Regions from separate parts of the Chromohalobacter sp. HP20-39 genome, predicted to be linked through region 2. Evidence: predicted binding sites of a transcription regulator. Region 2 holds the regulator's gene; the other holds the start of a gene.
What was found. The regulator FliA, encoded in region 2, starts transcription of late flagellar genes. The targets are predictions, from matches to a motif close to CTAAAGTTNNNNNNNNNNCNGCCGATA.
Positions count from the first base shown of each region.

Region 1 (12,013 bases), on a different contig from region 2:
TGAGAGAGCAGTGCGGAGGAGGCGGGCACCGCCAGGGAAAGGGCCCCGGGCACCAACTCGGCACGAAAATGCTTGTGGAAACACGGCTCGCCGTCGAGATTCAGCGGCAAGGCAGCCTCGCCCTCGAATTCTACCCAAGGCACCTGCATGTATTCGACGAAATCACCGCTTTCGGGAAGGTTCTCGAGTTCATCGATCAGCTGCTTCATTTCCCTGAGCGAAGTAAAATGGCGCACGATGAGTAATTCCATTAAACCATCATCGACCTTGGCCAGGGGCGCCAGCTGCTGACCGCCCCCTGCCTGGCTCCCATTGCCGAGCGCAAGCAAGAACAAGGGAATATTCCGCTCGCCCTCGGGGAGCCGCAAACGCCCCCGGTAGGGCTGATAATTCCAAGCCTTGAGCATGCCCATCAACGAGTAGGCGCCGCCTCCCAGAAGTCGCTTGAGCGGAGCCGGTGTCGAGTTGGTGATCTGAGCGCCGAAGCCACCGGAGGCTAGATTGATGAAATAATCGCCACCCAAGCTGCCGACATCTACCAGGTGGGGTTTGGCATCCAGTGCCACGCGTAGCGCCTCGAGTGGCTCTAAAGGCAGCTCCAGGCCGCGCGCGAAATCATTCGCACTTCCCAGCGGTAGAATGCCAAGGGTCGGCCGTGCCTCCTGAACCAATTGCATCAAGCCACCGACGATCTCGTTGACCGTTCCGTCGCCGCCACCGGCAATGATGCGCTGAATACCCGCTTCACTGGCCTCCCGCGCCAGACGCACACCATCTCCGGCCTCCCAAGTCACCCGCACCGCTAAGTGGTGACCTTCTTCACGTACGCGCTCCACCGCCCCACGAACATCCGGAAGCTGAGCGGATTTACCATTTAGAATCAGCCATGCGTCGCCATCACGTGCGTCAGGCTGGATTACTTCACTCATCGCATCATCATCCTCGTTCCTTGAGACACACCTGCCTCTCGTCTCGTCATGTGCATCGTGCACCACCGGGGCCTCATATTCCCTTGAGCACCTCGAAACCATCACCTACCGTCGTCGGCAGGAATTCCTCGACATGATATTGCGCCACACCAGCGACGATAAAAGGGTCCTCATCAAGCCAGGTCGTCAAACGCTCCCGCGAGGCCGCCCGAGCCAGAATGATACCGCCGCTTGGCGGCGATTTACGCCCCGAGGCAATGAATACGCCGCGCTCGAATCCTTGACGCACCCAGGCCATGTGCGCCATGCGATACGGCTCGACCGCGTCAGGGTCGACCACATACTCCAATGATACGATGAACATGCCTGCTCCTTGATCTCTGCCTCGGGCACGCCTCTTTGCCACTCGTATCCTTACAAACTCATGCCGCCGGCGCCACTCGCCAGGAAAGCCACAGCAAGGGTGAGACCAGCACGATGGCAATCATTGCCAAGGCCCATTGCGGCGCCAGCGGCGTCGCCAGCAATAATGTAGCCAACAACGCACCACCGCCCAACTGCAAGGCGCCTAGCAAGGCTGCCGCCGTCCCGGCGCGTTCACGAAATGGCTCGAGTGCCAGGCTCGAGGCCGCCCCCAGCGCCAATGAAAACCCCACGGAGAGCACACCTACCGGGCCCATGAAGCCGATGGCCGAAAGCGGCAGCGTCGTGACGATCAGCGCCTGCAAGATACCCGAGACGATGATCAGACCCAGCCCCAGGCGCACGGTTCCGACACGTCCGAGATGATGGATGATACGAGGCGCGAAGAAAAACGCCACGATGTTGACCAGAGCGTTGGCGCCGAACCAACCGCTGAACGCCAGCTCCGAAAGCCCCAGGCGATCCACCAATATGACCGGCGCGCTCGACACGTAGACCAGGATCGTCGACATGATGACCCCCGCCAGACCGGCAAAATAGACGAAACGAACGCTGGTCAGCACCGGCCGATAACGGGCCCAATGATAGAGGCGACGTTCGATGACCGTATCCCGAGGCCGCGTCTCGACGAAGCGCCATAAGGCGGCCACGCCCAGCACCGTCGCGAAGGCGAACATGAACGCAAAATTGCTGCGCCAACCGAAGGTCACCGCCAGGCTTCCCCCGATGACCGGCGCCAACGCGGGAATGATACACAGTGCACCGTTGAGATAACTGTATAGTTTCGCACCTTGCTCGGCGGTGAAGCAGTCACGGACGGCCGCGAAGGCAACCGTCATGGTCGCGCAAGCCCCCAGGCCCTGCAGTACACGCGAGACGTAAAGCGGCCCGAGTGACGTCGCCGTCATGCCCACCAACGCACCCAGCATATAGACCATCACACCGCATAGTAGCACCGGACGACGCCCAAAGCGGTCGGTCAGCGGGCCAACCATTATCTGCCCCAATCCTACGCTCAACAGCAACAATGTCACTGTGAATTGCAACCGATTGAACGGAGCATCGAACGCCTCAGCCATCACCGTCAACGACGGCAGATAGATATCGATCGCCAGCGGCGACAACATCACGCAGCCCACCAGCAAGGGAAGCAAACGGGCACCCGACATGGAACCTCCGCAGCCGCAAAAAAGAACGCCACCTTACCCCGAACACACCAAGATGCAACTCGTCGATGACCTACTCCATTGCCCGCCGAGGCATCGCCCTCCGGTCGCCAGCCGTAGACACTTTTCAGACCCAGGCTAAAGAACGAGCCAATGCCGCCGATACTTTCTTTCAGGGTTCAAGGGTTCAGGCAATGCGCCACGCAACGCCTCATGCCCGCCGATCATCCATCGCACAGGAAACGCCATGTCATTCCGCACTTGGGGGGTCGTGCTAAGCGCCGTCCTATTGGGCGGCTGCTTCGAGGTCAATACCTCGCAGGCCCCCATCGCCACGACCTATCCGATCAGTGAGCAGCACCGCATGCAGGCCGCGCATCATTGGGATGTACTTGCCCAACACGAAGCACGCGAGATCATCGCCAAGCGCGACTTGTGGGGCAAACCGCTCTATGTCGAGAAGCATGATCAGGAGACTCCCTTCAGCCGTGGGTTTCGGTCGCTGCTCACCAGTGCGCTGGTCGAGCAAGGCGCCATCGTTCGTACCCAACCGGACGGCAGTGCGCATGTCAGCTTCGACGTTCAGGTCATCAGCTACGATGATCGCGGCTTCATACGGCCTCCCCAAGGTGCACTGACCGCGCTGGCCGCTGGCATCGCCGTGGCCACCATTCCTTTCAATCACTGGACCGAACCCGCCTTGAGCCTAATTCCTGCCGCCGCCCTGGCCGATACCTTCAGCGGTAGTTGGACCACTACCGGCCAGCAGGAGATAATCATCACGACCCAAGTCAGTCAGTACGACACGCTGCGCTATTCGTCCTCGAACATGTATTACATCAACGCGGGCGATAGTGAGCATTACGGCGCGTCTCAAACCGACGGCCACACCGGCCTGCCGCTATCATCCGACTGGTGAGGAGATCGCTCGACATGTCATCTACCCAACGCCGCACCGAGCGCCTTACATTACGCCTCCTGACATTGGCCATCCTGTTGCTGGTTCTCTCCGGTTGCAGCCTCCTCCAGAACCGTCAGGCGACGACCACAGAGCCCAGTATGCTGACGCGCGTTGACAAGGCCGCCGACGAGTTGATGTCCACCGCCAGCGAGCACCTCGGCGAGCAAGCGCCGATCATTGCCACAACCTTCGTCGACGTTGACCAACTGGACCAATCGTCGACGCTCGGGCGCACACTGTCGGAAATGTTTACCTCACAGCTCGTCCAGGGCGGCATGAACGTTATCGAGGTCAAGATGCGCAATAGCCTCTATATCGAACAAAATACCGGTGAGTTGATCCTATCGCGCAACGTACAACGCCTTAGTGCCAATCACGATGCCCAGGCGGTCTTGTTGGGCACTTATGCACGGGGCCAGAATTCCCTATTCGTCAACGCCCGCCTGGTACGCATCGCGGACCGCCATGTCCTGGGCGCCTCGAGTTTCGAGGTCCCCCTGAACAACGACCTCAGGGCATTGCTGCCCTCCACCTGGTAAGCGTGGCTCGGGCATAGCATCGCGTTCCTTGTGGTGGGTGGCATCCTGGGCTTCGCAGTGGGGCTCGCCTGCCAGCATCCAGTCGCCGATGCTGGCAACTTCGGTATCTTCAATCGCTGGTCGGCGATAATTGAAACTCCAGCAGCATCTCGTTATCGCGCAGGTCAGCGGCCAGCGGCGGGATGTAATGATGATCGTGCGTTCGTAGCATCATGTGATATTCGAACTGGCGACCTTGGTCGCGCGTGCGGTAGCTGAGACTTTCGATGTGAAACCGATGCGCGCGCATCAGCTCATGGACCTCCGCCTCGTCAAGTACCCGCTGACTATCGAAGCGCAAGATGCACCGCGCAAAGATTCGGCTCGGCATGCGTGCCTCGACCAGCCGAAACAACGATAGCGTCAGCAGTGTCAGCACCGTAGCCACCGCCCCCGGCAGCCAAAAGCCAATACCATAGAGTATGCCAAGCGCCGAGGTTATCCAGATCGATGCCGCCGTTGTCAGGCCATGCACCGTCAGCCCTTCCTTGAAAATCACACCGGCGCCCAGGAAACCGATGCCGGTCATGATGCCCTGTGCCATGCGCGTGGGGTCGGTTCTAATCGTCTCCTCCGGCACACTGCTTCCCAGCCACTGCCACTGATAGACCGTCACCAACATCAATAACGCCGAGGCCACACAGACCAACGCATGCGTGCGAAACCCTGCGGGACGTCCATGAAAGGTACGCTCCAACCCGATCAGGCTTCCGGCCAGCCAGGCCGTACCCAAGTGCATCAGTATCACCCCTGTGTCCACCAGCATTCGCCTCTTCCCTCTCCTGCATTTTCGTCTATCGTGTCAGCATAGCGGCTGCCGCTGTATACCACCGAATCCACGGCGGTTTTTCATATTTCGACAGAAGGATTGTGCGCGTGAGCCAGCCCTCCAATCTCACGCCACCCAGCCGGGTGGAGGAAGACGAACACGACCTGCATCTCAACGGCGGTCCCAGGCCGTCGCGCGCGGCAGCCGTCCATGAATCGATCCGGGAAGAAGGCGAGACGGAACTCAAGCGCGCCGTTTCGGCATTGTTCTGGTCGGCGATTGCCGCCGGCCTGTCAATGAGTTTCTCGATGCTCGCCAAGGGACTGCTGCACGCACGCCTACCGAATAGCGATATCGGCTACCTCGTCGAGTCGTTCGGCTACACCGTCGGCTTTCTGGTCGTCATCCTCGCTCGCCAGCAGCTTTTTACCGAAAACACCGTCACTGCAGTGCTGCCGGTCATGAGCACACCACGTATCATGCGCTTTCTCAAATTACTGAGGCTATGGGGCGTCGTGCTCATCGGTAACCTCGTGGGCGTGGCAATCTCCGCGTATGCAATCCTCTATATGCCCTTGTTCGACGCCGAGACACACCGAGCCTTCCTCAGCCTGGGCCATCACATCATGGAGAATACCGGCAGCCAGATGTTCGCCAAGGGCATCATCGCCGGCTGGATGATCGCCACCATGGTCTGGCTGCTTCCCGCCGCCGGCGGCGCCAAGATCTGGGTCATCCTGATCGTCACCTACCTCGTCGCGCTGGGCGGGTTCACGCATATCATCGTAGGGTCTACGGAAGTGATGTACCTGATGTTCGCCGGCCAGGCCAGCCCAGGAGAATATCTCTTCCACTTCGCCTTGCCGACGCTGGCCGGCAACCTGATCGGCGGCACCTTCATCTTTGCCCTCATCAGCCACGCGCAGGTTCGCAGCGACACCTGAGCGAGTACCCGCTTGGCACGCCGTGTCACGCAGCGTGCCGAGCTTGTCCATTTGTCTATGCCGTTTTACTCCCCTCACGGGCGAGACGCCGAATAGCGCTCAGCGGCGCGGAATGATAACTAAACGTTATCGACGTATAGAGTTTCGACATTAGCGAAGCACCCGAGTGCCTGTTAAAGCTTAAATGGCTTACACCACCCATCCGGCCTGACCGGATCCATGACGAGGGACAATAACAATGGGACGCGCCACACCACGTACACCGTATTGGCTTGCCGCCGCACTGGCCATGGGGCTCGCTACCCCCACGCTCGCCGAATATCCCGAGAAACCCATCACGCTGATCGTCCCCTGGGCCGCCGGCGGCGGGACCGATGCCACAGCGCGCATCATTGCCAAGGCCCTGGAGGAAGAGCTCGGCGAGACCATCAATGTCGTCAACCGCACGGGCGGCAGCGGTGTGGTCGGACACACGGCCATTGCACGCGCCAAGCCGGATGGCTATACGCTCGGCCTCGGCACGGTCGAGATCAACATGATGCACTGGCAGGGCTTGACCGACCTCACTTACGAGGATTTTACACCGATCGGCCAGATCAACTTCGATGCCGCCAGCCTCAGCGTCGCCAAGGACGCCGACTACCAAAACCTTGACGATTTGATGACGGCCATCCGCGAAGCCCCGGCAGGCACCTTCACTGCCTCTGGCACTGGCCTGGGGGGTATTTGGCATGTCGCTCTGGGCGGGTTGTTGATGGATCTCGGCATGCCCGCCGACAAGGTTACCTGGGTTCCCAGTCAGGGAGCCGCGCCCGCCATGACCGAACTTGCCTCCGGCGGCATTGACATGGCCGCTACGTCATTGCCCGAGGCACGCTCGATGATCGAAGCCGGACGTGTACGCAGCCTCGGCGTGATGGCCGAGGAGCCCCTGGAGCGCTTCCCCGAGGTCCCCACCGTGGCCTCGCAGGTTGACAGTGACTTCACCACTGGTGCCTGGCGCGGTGTCGTCGGCCCCCAAGGCATGGAAGAGGAGCTCGTCGCCAAATTGGAAAGCGCCCTGCATGATGCCTACCAAAGCGAGATGTATCAGTCATTCATGGCCAAACAAGGCTACGGTGTGCAGTGGAAGGACTCACAGGCCTTCGGTACCTACATGAAGGAAAGCGACGCCAAGTTCGGTGAGATCATGAAGGGTATCGGCCTCGCCAAGCAGTAGCCGTCATTCGACGCGCCACGACCGCCTTCCTCTTCATGCGGTCGTGGCCATTACCAACTGCCGTGCTACGCCGGGGCCTGGGCCTCGGCCGCCAGCCCTGACATCGCGCCCTGATGTCCCGCGCGATTGAGCGCGCTCAACACGGCCTTGAGCGACGCACTGACAGTATCACCGTCTTCGGCCATGCCACTGATACGCTGTCCCGCGACATTGAGTTGCACGAAGGCAATTGCCACGGCATCACTGCCCTCGCCCAATGCGTGCTCGCTATAGTCGACGACGCTCACCGATTGCCCGGTATGGGCTTGCCAAGCGGTCATGAACGCAGAGATAACCCCGTTGCCCTGACCACTCAAACGCACCGCCCGACCGGCATCGTCTAGCGACACCGTCACACATTCGTCGGCGTCGCGATCCAGGCGATAGCCGATGAGTGTCAACGGAGTACGCTGCGTGAACGTCTCGGTCAGCACCTCGCGAATACGCTGGCTAGAGAGTTCGCCACTTACCGTCTCGCTTACCGCCTGTACTGCCGGCGCCAGCTCCAGCGCCATCCAGCGCGGCAGGCTGATGCCGTAATCACGTTCGAGCAGGAACGACATGCCACCCTTGCCGGACTGGCTGTTGACGCGAATGACCGCCTGGTAATCGCGCCCGATGTCGCGCGGATCGATCGGCAGGTACGCCACCTGCCACGGCTCGTCCGACTGCTGCTTTTTGAGCGACTTGCGAATGGCATCCTGGTGACTGCCGGAAAACGCGGTGTAGACCATTTCCCCCACCCAGGGATGGCGCGGATGCATGGGAATACCGGTGCATTCCTGCACCACCTCGATGATCTCGTCGGGACGTGACAAGTCGAGCTCGGGATCGATGCCTTGGCTGTAGAGATTCATCGCCAGAGTAACGATGTCCATATTGCCGGTGCGCTCGCCATTGCCCAGCAACGTGCCTTCGACACGCTCGGCGCCGGCCAGCAAGGCGAGTTCGGCGGATGCCACCGCACCGCCGCGATCGTTATGCGTATGCACCGAGATGATCACGCTGTCACGGCGGCTAATATGCTGGCAGAAATACTCGATCTGATCGGCATGATGATGGGGGCCGCCCACCTCGACCGTGGTGGGCAGGTTGAGAATGCACTTTTGCTCCGGCGTCGGCTGCCAGACATCCATCACCGCCTCGCAGATCGCCAGCGAGAAATCGATCTCGGTGCTGGAGAAACTCTCGGGCGTGTATTCGAAGCGCCACTCGACCTCGGGATAACGCGCGGCATGCGCCTTGACCCAGCTCGCCCCCTGAACGGCGATATCGACGATGCCCTGGCGATCCATCTCGAACACGCGCTCACGCTGCACGGTCGAGGTGGAATTGTAGAGATGTACGATAGCGCGCTTGGCACCCACCAGCGACGCGAAGGTCCGCTCGATCAGATGCTCGCGGCACTGCACCAATACCGCGATGGTCACATCGTCGGGGATCTGGTCCTCCTCAATCAGCCAGCGCACGAAATCGTAATCGGGCTGACTGGCCGACGGAAAGCCGACCATGACCTCTTTGATGCCGACCTTGATGATCTGGTGCCACAAACGCTGCTTCTGTTCGACGCTCATCGGCTCGAGTAGCGCCTGGTTACCATCGCGCAGATCTTCGCTGACCCAGGTCGGCGCCGCCGCCAGGTCGCGATCCGGCCACTGGCGGTCGAAGGCAGGCACACGCGGTGCCGGGCGATACTTGCGATGGTCGAAGCAACTCATGACAACAGTCCTGTGAAAATGAATGAACGAGCCCATTGCGTGCGGCAATGATCACATTCTACGCCGCCCCAGCCCGCAGGCGATTGCAAACTCAGCCTCGACCAAGCTAATTTTTAGCATATAATTCCAATATAAAACCTAAAAGAGAGTGATAATGCCAAAAGATAGCACGCCAGCCGACATGAGGACGCTCGACCGCTATGACCGCCAGATACTCGATATACTCCAGCGTCATGGGCGTATCAACAATCAAGAACTGGCTGAGCGCATCGGCCTGTCGCCTTCACCCTGCCTGCGGCGTGTGCGTGCCCTGGAAGACAACGGCCTGATCACTGGCTATCGTGCCCTGGTGGATGCCAAACGGCTGGGGCATAGCCTCACAGCGCTCTTGCATATCTCCATGGATCGCCACACACCGGAGCGTTTCGCCAACTTCGAAGCCAAGGTCGCGGCACTACCCCAGGTGCAGGAATGCCTGCTGATTACCGGCCAGGAGGCCGATTACCAGCTCAAGGTCGTGGTCCATGACATGGATGACTACCAGAATCTGCTGCTCAATCAGATCACGCGTATCGAAGGCGTCACCGGCGCGCACTCGAGCTTCGTCCTGCGCCGAGTTCTCGAGCACCGCCCCGTCCCCGCGTATTAGACGCTGGTGCAATAGCCGGTGACTCGAAAGACTGTTACGTTTTTTGTATGCAATAGTCATCTAAAGAAAAGGACACGCGCCATGCAACTGCCCCGCAACCTCTTCAAGGCGTCATTGACCGGCGATACACGCTATGGATGCTGGGCCGGTTTCGCCACTGGCTACGCCACGGAGATCCTCGCAACCACGGGATTCGACTGGTTGCTGGTGGATGGCGAACATGCGCCCAACACCGTGCCAACTATCCTCGCTCAATTGCAGGCCGTGGCCGCCTACTCTTGTGCCCCGGTCGTACGCACCGTCAACCATGATCCGGCGCTGATCAAACAATTGCTCGACATCGGCACCCAGACGCTGATGATTCCAATGGTCGATAACGCCGAGCAGGCAGCTCAACTGGTCGCCGCCACACGTTACCCGCCGCAGGGTTTTCGCGGCGTGGGAGGTGGCCTGACGCGCGCCACGCGCTGGGGGGAAGTGGAAGACTACATGGCGACGGCTCATGAAGAGCTGTGCCTGATCGTGCAGGTGGAATCCCGCAGCGGAGTAGACAATGCCGAGGCCATCGCCGCCACCCCCGGCATCGACGCCGTGTTCGTCGGCCCCTTCGATCTATCCACCGACATCGGGCATATCGGCAACCCCAATCACCCCGAGGTCCAGGCAATGATTCGACACACACTGGACGCCACTCACGCCGCAGGAAAGGCCGCCGGCATCCTGGCCCCCATCGAGGCGGACGCCAGACGCTATGCCGACTGGGGATTCGACTTCATCGCCGTGGGTATCGACATCAGCCTATTGCATCAGGCCGCCAAGGAGACCGTGTCACGCTACAAGGGCGACCAATAGACTGATACGGTATAGATGTTCGCTATTACACAAGGAAATGCGCGCATGAAACGGATATTCATCGCCACCACGATATTAGCCACGCTCGGAGCCGCCATATCGCTTGCGGCTTGCACGCCCGGGCCCCGTGAAACGCCGTCTATTCCAGCCAACGAAGACACCACGAACTATACGCTGGCACCCTACCCGGTCACACTACGCGCCGATGCCTCGCTCGAGCGCGTCACCGCGCCACAATCGGATTACTTCGATACCGGCAGTTGGCAGATTGCGGATGAAGCATCTGGCGAGCGTCTGATTACGCTGGCACTGCCGGGGTCCAACGACGTCACGACCGCACACTGGCGTATGGGCGCGAGCCGCGATGTCGACGCGATCTCCAACTGCCTGACACCGCCACCCAACGCTCATTCACAGCCCACGGCGCGTATCGATGGCCATGATTTCCAGGCCTTCACGCTCGATGACGCCGGCATGAGCCACTTTCAACAGATTACGGGCTACCGAGCTGTAATCGACGACACCTGCTATGCCATCGACCTGATCGTCAACGGCACCCGCGGCGAGGTCTACGATCCCCCGCGCAAGCCACCGTTCTCTCCCAACCACGCCATGCAGCGCCTGCGCGGGATCAACGACGGGCTCTCACTGCCATGAAAAATGCCGCGACGCTTGGCGCCACGGCATTCTTGACCAGTCCCCCTAGGCTCAGGCGTAGGTATTGACTTGCGTACCCACAGTGCCCGTCACGGCCAGCGACTGCTGGGGGGAAACCGCTTCCATCAGTTGCGACACGTGTGACGCCTGGTTGTTGAGCGACTCCTTGAGCAGGCTCATCTGCGACTCCTGAGCGGCGTTGTGCTGCTGCAACGCCATCGCAGCGCCTACTGCTGCATTCACGGATGAATCCATGAAGCTTCTCCCTTCAAGTGAATGAATGCGCTTTACGCTCTTTGGTTATCGGCCGACTCCCGATAAACTTTCGCAATCCACAACCATGCACTCAATAGCACATGGGCGCCACGCCCACATAAGCACGCTCACAAAAAGGATGTGACATGCAGATCGACAGATTCTTCCACTGGCTCGGCGAGTTTCTCGGCGATGCCTTGCGCGTCATCGTCGATGCCCTATCGGCGTTGTTCGCGGGATTGGGGGTAGCCATCGAGCGGTTTTTCGACGGCCTCGCCGGTTCGCTGGGCGTCTCCTCCTCGCTCATCAACCTGATGGTGCTGATCATCGGCGTGTGGATGCTTTACAGGGGGATTCGCGCGCTTCTCCGGCGTGGCTTCGTCGGCGGTCTCGTATGGCTGTTCCTCGGCTTGCTGGTGCTCGGCTGGCTCATCCGCTGAGGCGCTTTGCTGCAACGGCTCATACGACACCCACCCACGCAAAACGCCGCTGCCAAGGCAGCGGCGTTTTGCGTTACTTTCTTGCAACGTCGACTATCAGGCCTCGGCCAGCGCCCGCTCGACCATTTCAAAGACGTTGGGTGAGAGTTCCTCGGCACGAATGCGCTCGAGCTCAGCCTTCATCAACGCCTGACGTTGCTCGTCAAAACGCTGCCAGCGCGTCAGCGGGGTGATGATACGCGCAGCGATCTCGGGATTGAGGCTGTTGAGTTCGATCACCACATCGGCCAGCAAGCGATAGCCTTCGCCGTCGAGGCGATGGAAGTTGACGCGGTTCTGCGCCGCGAAAGCACCGATCAGCGCGCGCACCTTGTTGGGGTTCTTGAGCGAGAACAGCGGATGCGCCATCAGGTA
Region 1 is NZ_JAWHTP010000001.1:87,177-99,189, forward strand. Features, by position in the region: gene yegS (lipid kinase YegS) at 1-929, opposite strand, end outside; gene RVY79_RS00410 (YciI family protein) at 1,003-1,293, opposite strand; gene RVY79_RS00415 (multidrug effflux MFS transporter) at 1,352-2,521, opposite strand; gene RVY79_RS00420 (hypothetical protein) at 2,766-3,437, shown strand; gene RVY79_RS00425 (FlgO family outer membrane protein) at 3,452-4,018, shown strand; gene RVY79_RS00430 (MgtC/SapB family protein) at 4,128-4,823, opposite strand; gene RVY79_RS00435 (formate/nitrite transporter family protein) at 4,934-5,770, shown strand; gene RVY79_RS00440 (tripartite tricarboxylate transporter substrate binding protein) at 6,009-6,989, shown strand; gene RVY79_RS00445 (2-isopropylmalate synthase) at 7,055-8,746, opposite strand; gene RVY79_RS00450 (Lrp/AsnC family transcriptional regulator) at 8,901-9,395, shown strand; gene RVY79_RS00455 (HpcH/HpaI aldolase/citrate lyase family protein) at 9,477-10,247, shown strand; gene RVY79_RS00460 (hypothetical protein) at 10,293-10,904, shown strand; gene RVY79_RS00465 (putative motility protein) at 10,956-11,159, opposite strand; gene RVY79_RS00470 (hypothetical protein) at 11,306-11,599, shown strand; gene pepN (aminopeptidase N) at 11,696-12,013, opposite strand, start outside.
Region 1: the regulator FliA is predicted to act here: its motif matches at 11,206-11,232, upstream of RVY79_RS00465 (putative motility protein).

Region 2 (12,013 bases):
TGCCGATCGCAACTTGCTGCTGTTCACCTTCGGCAGCTTGATCATGGTCTTCACGCTATGGATTCTGCTCGAGGCTTCACGCAGCTTCCGCCAGGGTGGCGTCCCTACGCAGCAACAACAGCCGAGTTCCGATGAGTCGCGCTGATGACGAACGTACCGCGTCCGCCGGCTGGCGGACGCGGGTCAAACGACTCATCGAGGGTTACGATTCGGTGCTGAGCCTTCAGCACCGGCGTGAAATCATCCGTGAACTCCAGGATGAAGAAGATCTCTTCATGCTGCTGTGCTTCTGCGACATGATGGGGATTCCCAACCCCGTCGGCGACATGACCCTGGAGCTATATCCCTACATGCTGGACCGCTTTCACGAGTGGCATCAGCGCCAGGGCATGCCCCGCTCGCCCCTGGATGGTTTTCGCTGTTGCTGAGCGGCGCCGATGACGCGTGGCATAACCGAGGAGAGATAGCCGATATGGCCAAGAGCCTGTTTTTCGGCGGCAAGGGCGGCGTCGGCAAGACCAGTTGCGCGACCGCCTACGCACTGAGCTGCGCGAATGCCGGATGGAACACCCTGCTGGTGTCCACCGACCCGGCCCACAACCTGGCCGATCTATTCGGTCGCCAGCCCGGCCCGACACCGACACGCATGCGCCCCGGCCTGGATGTCGTCGAACTCGATCCTGACCATGAAACCAAGCGTTATTTGGACCAGGTCAAGGACACCATCAAGCCCATGGTGAGCGGTGAACGTAGCGCGGCGGTCTTCCGCCAGCTCGATCTGGCCCGTCACGCACCGGGCACCGAAGAAGCTGCTCTGTTCGACGCCCTGGTCGGCTTGCTACTCGATACCGGGCAACACTACGACCGCTTGATCTTCGATACCGCGCCAGGCGGCCATACCGTGCGCTTGCTTGCATTGCCGGAGATCATGGGCGCCTGGGTGGACGGCTTGATGCAGCGTCGCCACAAGGTGCGCAGCGATTACAAGGCCTGGCTGGGGGATGGCGAGGTCGTCGACGACCCTATCCAAGAGGCGCTGATGCGCCGACGCGGACGCCTCGCCGCCGCTCGCGAACACCTGACCTGCCCTGCGCACTCGGCGATGATTCTGGTCGCTAACCCGGAACGCCTGCCGGCGCTGGAAACCGCTCGCACGCGTGACCTGCTGGAAGCCAATGGCCTGCATGTGGGCGCGGTGGTCATCAACAAATGCCTGCCCACGACGGTCGATAGCCAGTGGCTCGCCAATTGGCGCGAGGAACAACGCCCGTGGATCGAGCAGCTCGAGACGTCATTCGCGGACCGCACATGCATACGCATCGAACATCAGCCCCACGCCCCAGCCTCCATCGACGATCTACGGCCTCTCAGCGACGCCCTTGGCGTGCTCTCGCCGTGGCAAGCGCACGCCTGATTCACGCGCTCTTTAGCGCCCGCCGATGACCGACACGACCAACCATGTCGTATAGGCAATAAACGTTGCCAACAGCAAGGCCGCCTCCAGGCGGTTGATTCGCCCCTGGCCCTTCCAGCCGATGCCGAACACGGTCAGCGCAAGGGTCAAGCCCGCCATGACCGGCCAGTCACGCACTACGACCGCGTTATCCACGTCGATCGGATCGATGATCCCCGCCAGCCCAACCACGGCGAGGGTATTGAAGAGGTTGGAACCCACCACGTTGCCGAGCACCAGATCATGCTCGTTCTTGCGCACCGCGCTGATCGAGGAGGCAAGCTCCGGCAACGAGGTCCCGATGGCGACCACCGTCAAGCCGATGACCAGATCGCTGACGCCGAATGCCGAGGCGATATCCACCGCGCCCCATACCAGCAAGCGTGAACTGACGATCAGCATGACCAGTCCCACCAGCGTCCAGGTGATCGCACGCTTGAGCGTCATCGACTGAGTATCGAGATTGGCGGTGGTATTGTCGGCCAGCGTGTCACTGCCCTGCTGACGCCCCCGCATGATGCTGAACACCAGAAAGGCCACCAGCATCGCCAGCAGCAACAGCGCATCCACCCGCGACACACTGCCATCCTGCAGGCACCATAGCGATGCCACCGTCACCAGCATCAAGAGTGGCAACTCTTGACGCAGCACTTGCGAGTGCATGGTCAGGGGGCTGAGCAGTGCCACGAACCCCACGATCAAGCCAATGTTGGCGATGTTAGAGCCATAGGCGTTACCCAGTGCAAGGCCGGGATTGCCTGCCCAGGCGGAAAGCCCCGAGACCATCAGCTCCGGCGCCGAGGTGCCGAAGCCGATGACCACCATGCCGATCAACAGCGGTGGCAACCCCAGATGACGCGAGGTCGACGCCGCGCCATCGACAAACCGGTCGGCGCTCCATACCAGAACCGCCAACCCCAACGCTACGGCGATGATGGCCATCAGCACGATACTTCTCCTTGAATGTCGTTGTCCTTGAATGTCGTCGTGTCATGCATGTTATCGCGATGCCGCGCTATTCTAACGCAATCCACTGAGTACGCTACTGACAAACATACGTAAGTGAATGTATGCTGTCCGCGCTGCTGATGTTATCAGGCAAAAGTCTGTCGGAACGACACCGCGCCGAATTGCTATAGTGCATGCATCATTCGGCACCATGAACCCATGAGCGAGACTGAGTTTGGCAGATAACGTTTCGTCACAAGCGCCTCATCACTCGCCATGCGACGCGGCGACGCCGGTGGCGACGACGCGCCATTCTCGGCGCCGTCTGCGCGCCTGTCACGAATGCGACCTGCTGGTGGCACTACCGCCCTTGCAGCCACGCCAGAAAGCCAACTGTCCACGTTGCGACCATACGCTAGCCACGCGCCATGACAAACCCGCCGAGCGTAGCCTGGCACTGGCCATCGCCGCCTTGATCATGCTGATGCTGTCGGTCGTCTTTCCCTTCATTAGTTTCGAGGCCCGCGGCGTCACCAACCGCATCGAGCTGACTGACACCGCCTCGACGCTAGTCGGCTTCCATGAACCCTTGGTGGCGATTTGTGTGCTACTGACCGTCATCATTCTGCCTGTGGTCTATTTGTGTGGCGTCACCTGGCTCTCGTTAGGGCTCATGGGGCGCCGCATACTGCCCCATTCGCGCGGCATCGCTCGTGCCCTGGAGCATTTGACGCCCTGGATGATGGCCGATGTCTTCGTCATCGCGGCGCTGGTCAGTCTGATCAAGGTCGCGGGTATGGCCGATGTCAGCCTGGGGCTCTCGTTCTGGACGTTTTGCGTTTATGCCTTGCTATTGCTGCTCACCACCCAGTCCATCGACACCGACTGGATGTGGTTCGCGCTGGCCAGCGAGCCCCTGGCACCGGAAGGCGCCCGCTCGGGCGAGCCCGCAACGCCGCAAGGCTTGAGCGGATGCGCGACCTGCGGGCTGGTCAATCGTCTCGATACACAAGGGCGCGGGCGCTGCCGACGCTGCGGGGAAACGCTTCATGCGCGGACACCTGGCAGCCGACAGCGCACGCTGGCCTTGCTGCTCGCTGCGGTGGTGATGTACGTTCCGGCGAACATTTACCCGATCATGAGCACGACATCGCTGGGTAACACATCGCCTTCGACCATCATCGGCGGTGTCATGCTGTTTCTGCAGCACGGCGACATTCCCATCGCAGTGATCATCTTCACTGCAAGCGTGGTGGTGCCCATCGGCAAGATCCTCGCACTCGGCTGGTTGTGCTACGCGGTACGTCATCGCGGCGAGCCACTCAGCAATGTCACCCGCGTGCGCCTCTATCGCATCACCGAGTTCATCGGCCGCTGGTCGATGGTGGATGTTTTCGTGGTCGCCATCCTCGTCGCGCTGATCCGCGCGGGCGAGTTGATATCGATCACGCCGGGGCCTGCCGCCCTCTCCTTCGCCAGCGTCGTGGTGATCACCATGCTGGCAGCCAATAGCTTCGACCCGCGCATGATCTGGGATGAGCTCCCTGAACGCCCGGATCGCACGTGGCGACCTCGTCTGACACGGCGCACCGCAACAGCTTCAACACGCAAGGAACCCGACGATGCCTGATGCTCCACAGCGCGCGACCCGCCAATATCGCCGGCGCCTCTCGCCGATCTGGATCGTACCGCTGGTGGCGGTCCTCATCGGCATGTGGATGCTTTACGACAATTTTTCCGGCCTGGGGCCGACGATCACCTTGGAAATGAAGAACGCCGAGGGTATCGAGGCAGGCAAGACATTGATCAAGACACGCAATGTCCAAGTCGGCCGCGTCGAGGAAGTGGCGCTCTCCGACGACATGTCACACACCGTGATCACCGCGCGCATGAAACCCGACACAGAACGCATGCTCAATAACGAGACACGCTTCTGGGTGGTCAAGCCACGTATCGACCGTGAAGGCATCAGTGGCCTGGGGACCGTGCTCTCAGGGGCGTACATACAACTCCTCCCTGGCAGTAGCGACGAGTCTCAACGCAACTTCGATGTGCTCGACCAGCCCCCCGTGGCCCCTCCCGATGCGCCAGGCATTCGCATCAACCTGGTCAGTCAAGTGGGAAGCTCCCTGCGTACCGGCGACCCCATCACCTATCAGGGCTTCACCGTGGGACGCGTGGAAAACACCGAATTCGACCCCCAAGAAAAGGAAATGCGCCACCGCCTCTACATTCAGTCACCCTATGATGTACTGGTCACCGATACCACGCGCTTCTGGGTGTCGTCCGGCATCGATCTGAGCCTGAATTCCCAGGGCTTCCAGGTCAATGTCGAGTCAATAGAGTCACTCATCGGTGGCGGTGTGACCTTTGGGGTCCCCGAAGACGTCAAGATGGGGCAACCCGCCGAGCCAGGCGCCACCTATCAATTATTCAGCGACAGGGAGAGCGCCCGTGAAGGGACCTTCGATCGTTATCTCGACTATGTGCTGCTCGTCGACGATACCGTTCGTGGCCTCGGCAAGGGGGATCCGGTCGAGTATCGAGGGGTGCGCGTTGGCACAGTGGAGGCGGTGCCATGGCGTTTCTCCGCACCGCAGCCCGATACCTTGAATCGCTTTGCGATTCCGGTCTTGATTCGCATCGAGCCTCAACGCTTCGATGATATTCAGGCAGACTTCAATGCCGACGAGTGGCGCGAACGCTTACAAGGCATGTTCAAACACGGCCTGCGCGCGACGCTCAAGGCCGGCAATCTATTGACCGGCGCCTTGTTCGTCGACCTAAACTTCAAGGAGGACCCCGCTGCTTATCAACCTTTGACCTTTGAAGGCAAGCAGGTCTTTCCCACGACATCCGGTGGTTTTGCCCAAATTGAACAGAAGGTCGCAAACCTGCTCGATAAACTCAACGAGTTGCAGGTCGAACCGATCCTTGACTCGCTCGACAAGACGCTTTCGACGACACAGGCAACGATGCGTCAGGTCAACGAGATAGCCAATTCCGTGGATGCCTTACTGAACGATCCCGCGACTCGCCAATTGCCGCAAAACCTTAACGCCACGCTACGTCAGACCCGTGAGACCTTAGAGGGTTTCTCCCCCGGCTCGCAGGGTTATCGCGAACTCAACGATACCCTCTCGCGACTCGAATCGTTGATGCGCGACCTGCAACCCTTCGCCCGTACATTGAGCGAAGAGCCCAACGCCTTGATTTTTGAGAGCAAAGACATTCCAGATCCGCAACCGAAGGCCCCGCAATGATGACCGAGACGACCTTTGACCGTAGTCGACGCCTGGTACGCCCGATACGACTTCTCGTCATCGTCGGGCTGGGGCTTATCACGATGGTGCTGGCCGGTTGTGCCAGCCAAGGCATCGAGCAATCCCGCTATACGTTGCCCAGCGAAGTAAAAGATGTCGACGTCGCCGGCAACTTCAGGGGGAGCGTATGGCTCGCGCCACCCAACATGGCCAGCTACCTGAAGGACGGCGGCATCGTCATGCAACTCGGTGAACTTCGTATCCACCAGGCCCGCCACCATCTTTGGGCCGAGCCCCTGGCTCGCCAGTTGCAAGAGCGCATGCGCCGACATCTCGCTCAGGCCTTGCCCAATGCCGAGGTGCTACTTCGCGGCCAGCCCGCTGCGGCGCCCTCGCCGGCGCTGCATGTCCAGCTCGACGTCGACCGATTCCAGGGCCGCGACGACGGCATGGCCGTGGTCAGCGGCGAGTGGCGTATCCGCGACGATCAAGACCGCACGCTGTCACGCGAGTCCTTCAAGATCGCGCGCCCGCTGGAAGACGATGGCTACCCCGCCCTGGTAAGGGCGTTGGGCGCGGCCTGGAAGACTCTCGGCGACCGCCTGGCTGAGACCCTGGCAGAGGTGGAGGTCAAGACGGAGACACACTGACGCCGCGAACGTTATAAGCAGGCCGACGTTTATAGCGGGATGATCCTTGTACTCGCCCCGCCCGGCCCCCATTATCGCTTCCGCCATTGTTACCATGAGATACTTTTCCCATGCCCTTCTCACGGATACCGGAAGCCGAAAATGCCGAAGGCCTGCTGGGTGACCATGGTGTCTCGATCAATACGCACAAAGCCTTGCGACGTCTGCGTAGACTGGTCGATAGCTGGCCCGACGGCGTTCTGGTGTGCGATTTCGGAAGCTTGTGTATCTACGAATGGAATAGCGCCGCGCGCCACCTGATCGACGCGCGAGGTGCCGCCATCAAAGGCTCGCGATTGCCGCAATGGTTTCTTTCCAGCGATCGACGCATTTTGCAGCGGCGCATCCGCCAAGAGCTTGCCGAGCAAGGCGACACGCTGCGACACAACCTGACGCTGCATAACGATACGCCGGTCGAGATCACCCTTGTGCCGATGCGCGACACCGACGCTACCTCGCTGATCGTGGTGTTACGCGACCGGCGGCCCTATCTCGACCATCTGCATAAGGTAAAGCGCAAGCTCGCCGAGGCCGAGGAGATGATCAGCCAGGATGCGCTGACAGGATTGCTCAACCGATTCGGCTTCGAGCAGGCCATCGAGGAATTCATGACCGAGGCACGGCATGGCACGCCCTTCGCGTTGATGATCGCGGATATCGATCACTTCAAGGATATCAACGATACCCATGGGCATCAGTGGGGTGATGAGGCGCTGAAAGTCGTCGCATCCCGTCTCGCCGAACAACTCCGCGACGACGATGCCGTGGCACGATACGGTGGCGAGGAATTCTGCATCCTGATGGCAATTCCCGACACAAGAGTCGTGGAAATCGCCGAGCGTGTGCGACATGCAGTGTCGGCGACCCCTATCGGACTCGCCGATGGCAGTTGGTTGACGCTGACGATCAGCATCGGCGCCACCTATTATCAGCCGGCACTGAGCGCGGAGGCCATGTTCGAGCGCGCCGACGAGGCACTTTACGAAGCCAAGGAATACGGTCGCAACCGTACGGTCATGCTACAGCCGTTGCCCGTAACCGCCGCAGACGAGGAAGAATGAGCCTCAGGCCGCGAGCCGCCCCCTGAGACGTGCCACGGCCTGGCTATGCAATTGGCATACTCGCGATTCGCTGACCCCGAGCACGGCACCGATTTCCTTGAGGTTGAGTTCTTCCTGGTAATAAAGCCCCAGCAACAGCTTTTCACGCTCGGGCAACTGCTCGATGGCCTCGACCAGATGCGTGCGCGCATCGCCTTTCAGCAATGCCTCGTGCGGAGTCGCCGGGGCGGTTTCGCCCCCTGGTGGTTCGCCGAGCTCGGACACGACCTCGTCGAAGCCCAGCAGATAGCCGTTATTGGCATCCAGCAGCAACTGATGATATTCATCGACGCTCATATCCAGCGCGCTGGCGATCTCGCGCTCGTCCGGGGCACGCCCCAGCGACTGTTCGAGCTTGTGTACTGCCTGATCCAGCGCCCGCACGCTGCGCCGCACGCTGCGTGGCATCCAGTCGCGACTGCGCAGTTCATCGATCATCGCGCCGCGCACGCGCTGGTTGGCGAAGGTGGAAAAACTCGCCCCCTGGGCGGTATCGAAGCGCTCCAGCGCATCGAGTAACCCCACCATGCCGGCTTGAATCAAATCATCGAGTTCGACACTGGCCGGTAAGCGTACTTGCAATGCCAGCGCATGACGCCGCACGAGCGGCATGTATTGCTCCAGCAATGCGTGTTGGTCGATTTTGCCCTGTGCCGTATACATCTCTATCGCCTCGGATGTTCGGGTCGACGCTCGACGCGACGCCCGCTGACATTATCGAGCTTCCGGCCCGATGCCCAAGGCCGGAATAACCCTCGCTAGATGGGCCTTTTCCCGAATTCATCCCTGCCGCGACCAATCAGTGGTAATTCACGATTAACTGCAGATTCTCGATGCGCACGCCAGGACCCGCTGCGCTTGCAGAAGCGGCACACCGGAAACGCAGTACAAAGGGCCCTTCAGCAGACAGCCCCTCCAGAGCTTGGGTAGCGCCACGCCGGGTCGCCAATTCGACACAACCGCGTGGATGGCATAACCACGCCCGCACTGCGTGCGTCTCCTGCATGGCGTAGCGCCAGGATACCCGCGTGATGCGACCATTGCCGACCAGCTGGGACGTAGGCGGACGCAGGGGCTTCGTGCGCTCGTCACGTCCCGGTGTCGTCAACAGCGGACCTCGCGGCAGTGTCACCGCCCAGCTGCCGGCTTCGGCGGCGTTTGCGCTGGGTGTCACGCCCAGCGCGGCACTCAGCACAGCCATCACGACCAGAACACATCCCCAGGATGTCATGAGCGACGCTCGTTCGTGGGACGTGTTTGCGCCAGCCACTCAGCGGGTTCCACGACCAGCTCGACCGCCAGGAAGCGGCGTGCCGTGTCCACCAAGTTGCCAAGCGGCATGTCACCCGCGCTGGCCGGATCACGTATCACCAACAGTCGCGGCAGGCGTTCACGCTGCGACCACTGCTTGAGTTCGCGATAGGCGCGCTGCAGGCCTTCCGCGCCAGAGGCAACCCAGATGCCCCAGTGTGGCGAGGCGCGCTGGCCGGCTGTCACCTCACCGACGGCGAGAGGCAAGGTCTCCCAGGCAAGCCCACTAAGTGATTCAAGTCGTTCACAGGTCGCCGTCACCGCCTGAGGCGACGGATGGCCGATCGTCACCAGACTCGCCTTGTCACGCCGTTGACTCGCATAGGCCCGCAATCCCGCCGCTTGATCGCTCATCGTCACCTCACGATGCCTGTGACAGCGCCGCATGCGCCGTCAGCAAGTGCATCAAGCCATGCAAAAGGGTTTCGGGACTGCGTCGTTTGCGCTCGCCGGCGAGGCGCTTCACCACCGGCCGTGCATCCACCGCCCAGCCTTCGTCGCTTAAATCCATACGCAGCGCCAAAGCCGCCAACTGAGCCGCCAGATAGACACGTAATTCACAATCCAGCGACGCCCCCAGCTGTTGCCAGGCAGTACGCATCAAGCGCATCAGATCGTCCTGTTCGAGCTGCCGATAGATGAAGGCGCGCATGTCGATATCCAACGCATCGCCCCTGCGACCCAGCCAATGGTACACGCCCCGCCGGCGACCGCTTTCGGGGTCGTGACTCGCCGCGATCCATAGCTGCAGATCATCCGCCTCGGCTTCGGCCAAGGACACGGGTAAACACGATAGTGTCACGCGACGCGCGCGTCCGCGTAGGCGGCAGGTATGCTGGCCACATGACTCGGCCAAATCGCCCAGTTCGCCTATTGCCAGACGTTCACCGGCATGCCAGACACGCTGCTGCACGTGCGCGCGTGCCAGCCAGGGGCTGTCTGTCTCGCGCAGCTGTTGCCTCACCTCAGTGTCGGGCACGCGTGCGAATACATGCCAATGACTGCCCAGGTGGCGACGCGCCAGGGTCAAACGTTGCGTATCGGATGGCGGCCAGCGGTGCAGGGGCCACGCCATCGGTAACACATCGCCGTTGGCATCCAACGGCAGCATTGGCGCAACCCAGTCCATCCCCCGCGGCCTCCCGCTGGGCCAGAACAGACCGGTGGCCTCGGCCTCGCCCCATGCCTTGACCATCGGCGGCGGCGCCAGATGCGACTCGAGCCAAGTTTGCTGCATGCTACGCGGCGACTCGCCACGGCGCCAAGCAGCGGCAAGCAACGCCATACCCGGTACGTCGCGCTGCAGTGCCTCCATCACCCGCGTCAACTGGTGACGTTGCGCCAAGAGGTCACGCGATAATGCCTGCAAGCCCTGTCCGGAGTCGGTGGGCCGCAGCATGTCGGTAAGCACGTTTTCATCGAAGGTGAACGGCGAGCCCTGCCCCACGGCCAAGGCCTCATCCAATAATGCCGGCGCTTCAGCCAGGCGCATGTCTTCAGGCACACGCTGACCATGGGACACGTAATATAGCCGCAGTCCGTGACGCATGACGACATCCAGCGCGGCTCCCAGGCGGGGCGCCTCGTCCACCTTGGTCAACAGACATCCATATAATGGTGCCCCCGCGTCGCGAGAGGCACGTTGATAGGTATCGACGACTTCCTCGAGCGTATCGCCATGGCTGGCTGCGTTCAGTAACAGCAGACGCCGCACCGGACGCCCCGCACCGCCGAGACGCGCGATCTGCCCTGCCACGCGCTGATCGCGCTGACTCATGCCCACGGTATCGACGATCACCATGCGCTTGCCTTCAAGCGCCGACAACAGCCCTTCGAGGTCGTCTTCGTGGTGCACCGCATGCACATCGACCCCCAACAAACGCGCATAGATACGCAACTGCTCATGCGCACCGATACGATAATCATCGGTCGTCACCAGTGCCACGTCGTCCCCACCGAAGCGCATCACGTAGCGTGCTGCGAACTTGGCGGTGGTAGTGGTCTTGCCCACGCCGGTCGGCCCCACCAACGCAAACACGCCGCCGGTCTCGAGCATCGTTGCTTCGTCATCGAGTACCTCGAGACGCGTTTCCAATTGACGCCGGCTCCAGGCCAGCAAGCGCGGATCATCGGCCTCGACGTCGGTGAACTCGTCAGGCAGCGTCTCTAGCATTTCGCGCACCAGTCGTGCGCTGAAGCCGGCAGTAATCAAACGCTGGCGCAGAACGCCACGCACCCCGGGACGTGCACTCCGCGGGCGCGGTGTCTCGGCAATATGCGACATCAGCAGTTCGCGCATGGCCTGCATCTCGGCGTACAGGCGATCCTGCCCCGGCGCGGGCGATGCGTCGCTCATGGGCGGGGACGCCGGATCTGCAGGTGCTGTTCTAGTCTCGGCCTGCTCGACCAGTGACGACTGTGCCTCTTCGGCCACCGCCACGACCTCGACGCCATCCTCCACACGCCGATTGGAAACAATCAGCGCGTCGTCTCCCAGCGCGTCTCGCACCTGCCGCATCGCCTCGCGGCTGTTGACACCGAGAAAGCGCATCACGCTCATGAACGGGCTCCGATGTGGGTGGTGACACGCAAGGTGCGGTCATCAGGAATTTCGGCATTGGACATCACCACCAGATGGGTGATGCGCCGGCGCAGGAAGCGGGCCAGCAAGGCGCGCAAGCTATGCTGGACGACCAGCACCGCCGGCTCGCCACGCCCTTCCTGGCGCTCCACGGCGGCCACCGACTGTTCCATGAGCGTGTCGGCCAGCCCCGGTTCCAGGCCACCACCGTTGCTCAGTGCTTGGGTGAGGACCTGTTCGAGATTGGCTTCCAGACCGATGACATGCATCTCCTGGTCCCCTGGGAACCACTGCTGGGTGATCGAGCGTCCCAACGCCACACGCACCATGGCGGTCAACTCATGGGGATCGGCCTGCTGTGGCGCATACTCGGCCAGCGTATCGAGGATGGTGCGCATATCGCGAATCGAGACTTCTTCGGCGAGCAGGTTCTGCAGAATGCGCTGCATCGCAGTCAGGGTCAGCAGCTTGGGCACCACGTCCTCGACCAGCGATTTGTTCTCGGCGGCGATCTTATCGAGCAATTGCTGCACTTCCTGACGTCCCAGCATGTCATTGGCGTGGCGATGCAGCAGGTGGTTGAGATGCGTGGCCACCACAGTACTCGCGTCGACCACGGTGTAACCGTAAACCTGAGCGCGTTCACGCTGCGCGGCGTCGATCCATAC
Region 2 is NZ_JAWHTP010000003.1:433,804-445,816, reverse strand. Features, by position in the region: gene RVY79_RS08750 (carbon starvation protein A) at 1-145, shown strand, start outside; gene RVY79_RS08745 (cory-CC-star protein) at 132-428, shown strand; gene RVY79_RS08740 (ArsA family ATPase) at 473-1,414, shown strand; gene RVY79_RS08735 (calcium/sodium antiporter) at 1,427-2,401, opposite strand; gene RVY79_RS08730 (PqiA/YebS family transporter subunit) at 2,637-4,031, shown strand; gene pqiB (intermembrane transport protein PqiB) at 4,024-5,664, shown strand; gene RVY79_RS08720 (membrane integrity-associated transporter subunit PqiC) at 5,661-6,314, shown strand; gene RVY79_RS08715 (GGDEF domain-containing protein) at 6,425-7,414, shown strand; gene RVY79_RS08710 (RNA polymerase sigma factor FliA) at 7,418-8,116, opposite strand; gene RVY79_RS08705 (flagellar protein FlhE) at 8,253-8,684, opposite strand; gene RVY79_RS08700 (hypothetical protein) at 8,681-9,118, opposite strand; gene flhF (flagellar biosynthesis protein FlhF) at 9,126-11,324, opposite strand; gene flhA (flagellar biosynthesis protein FlhA) at 11,321-12,013, opposite strand, start outside.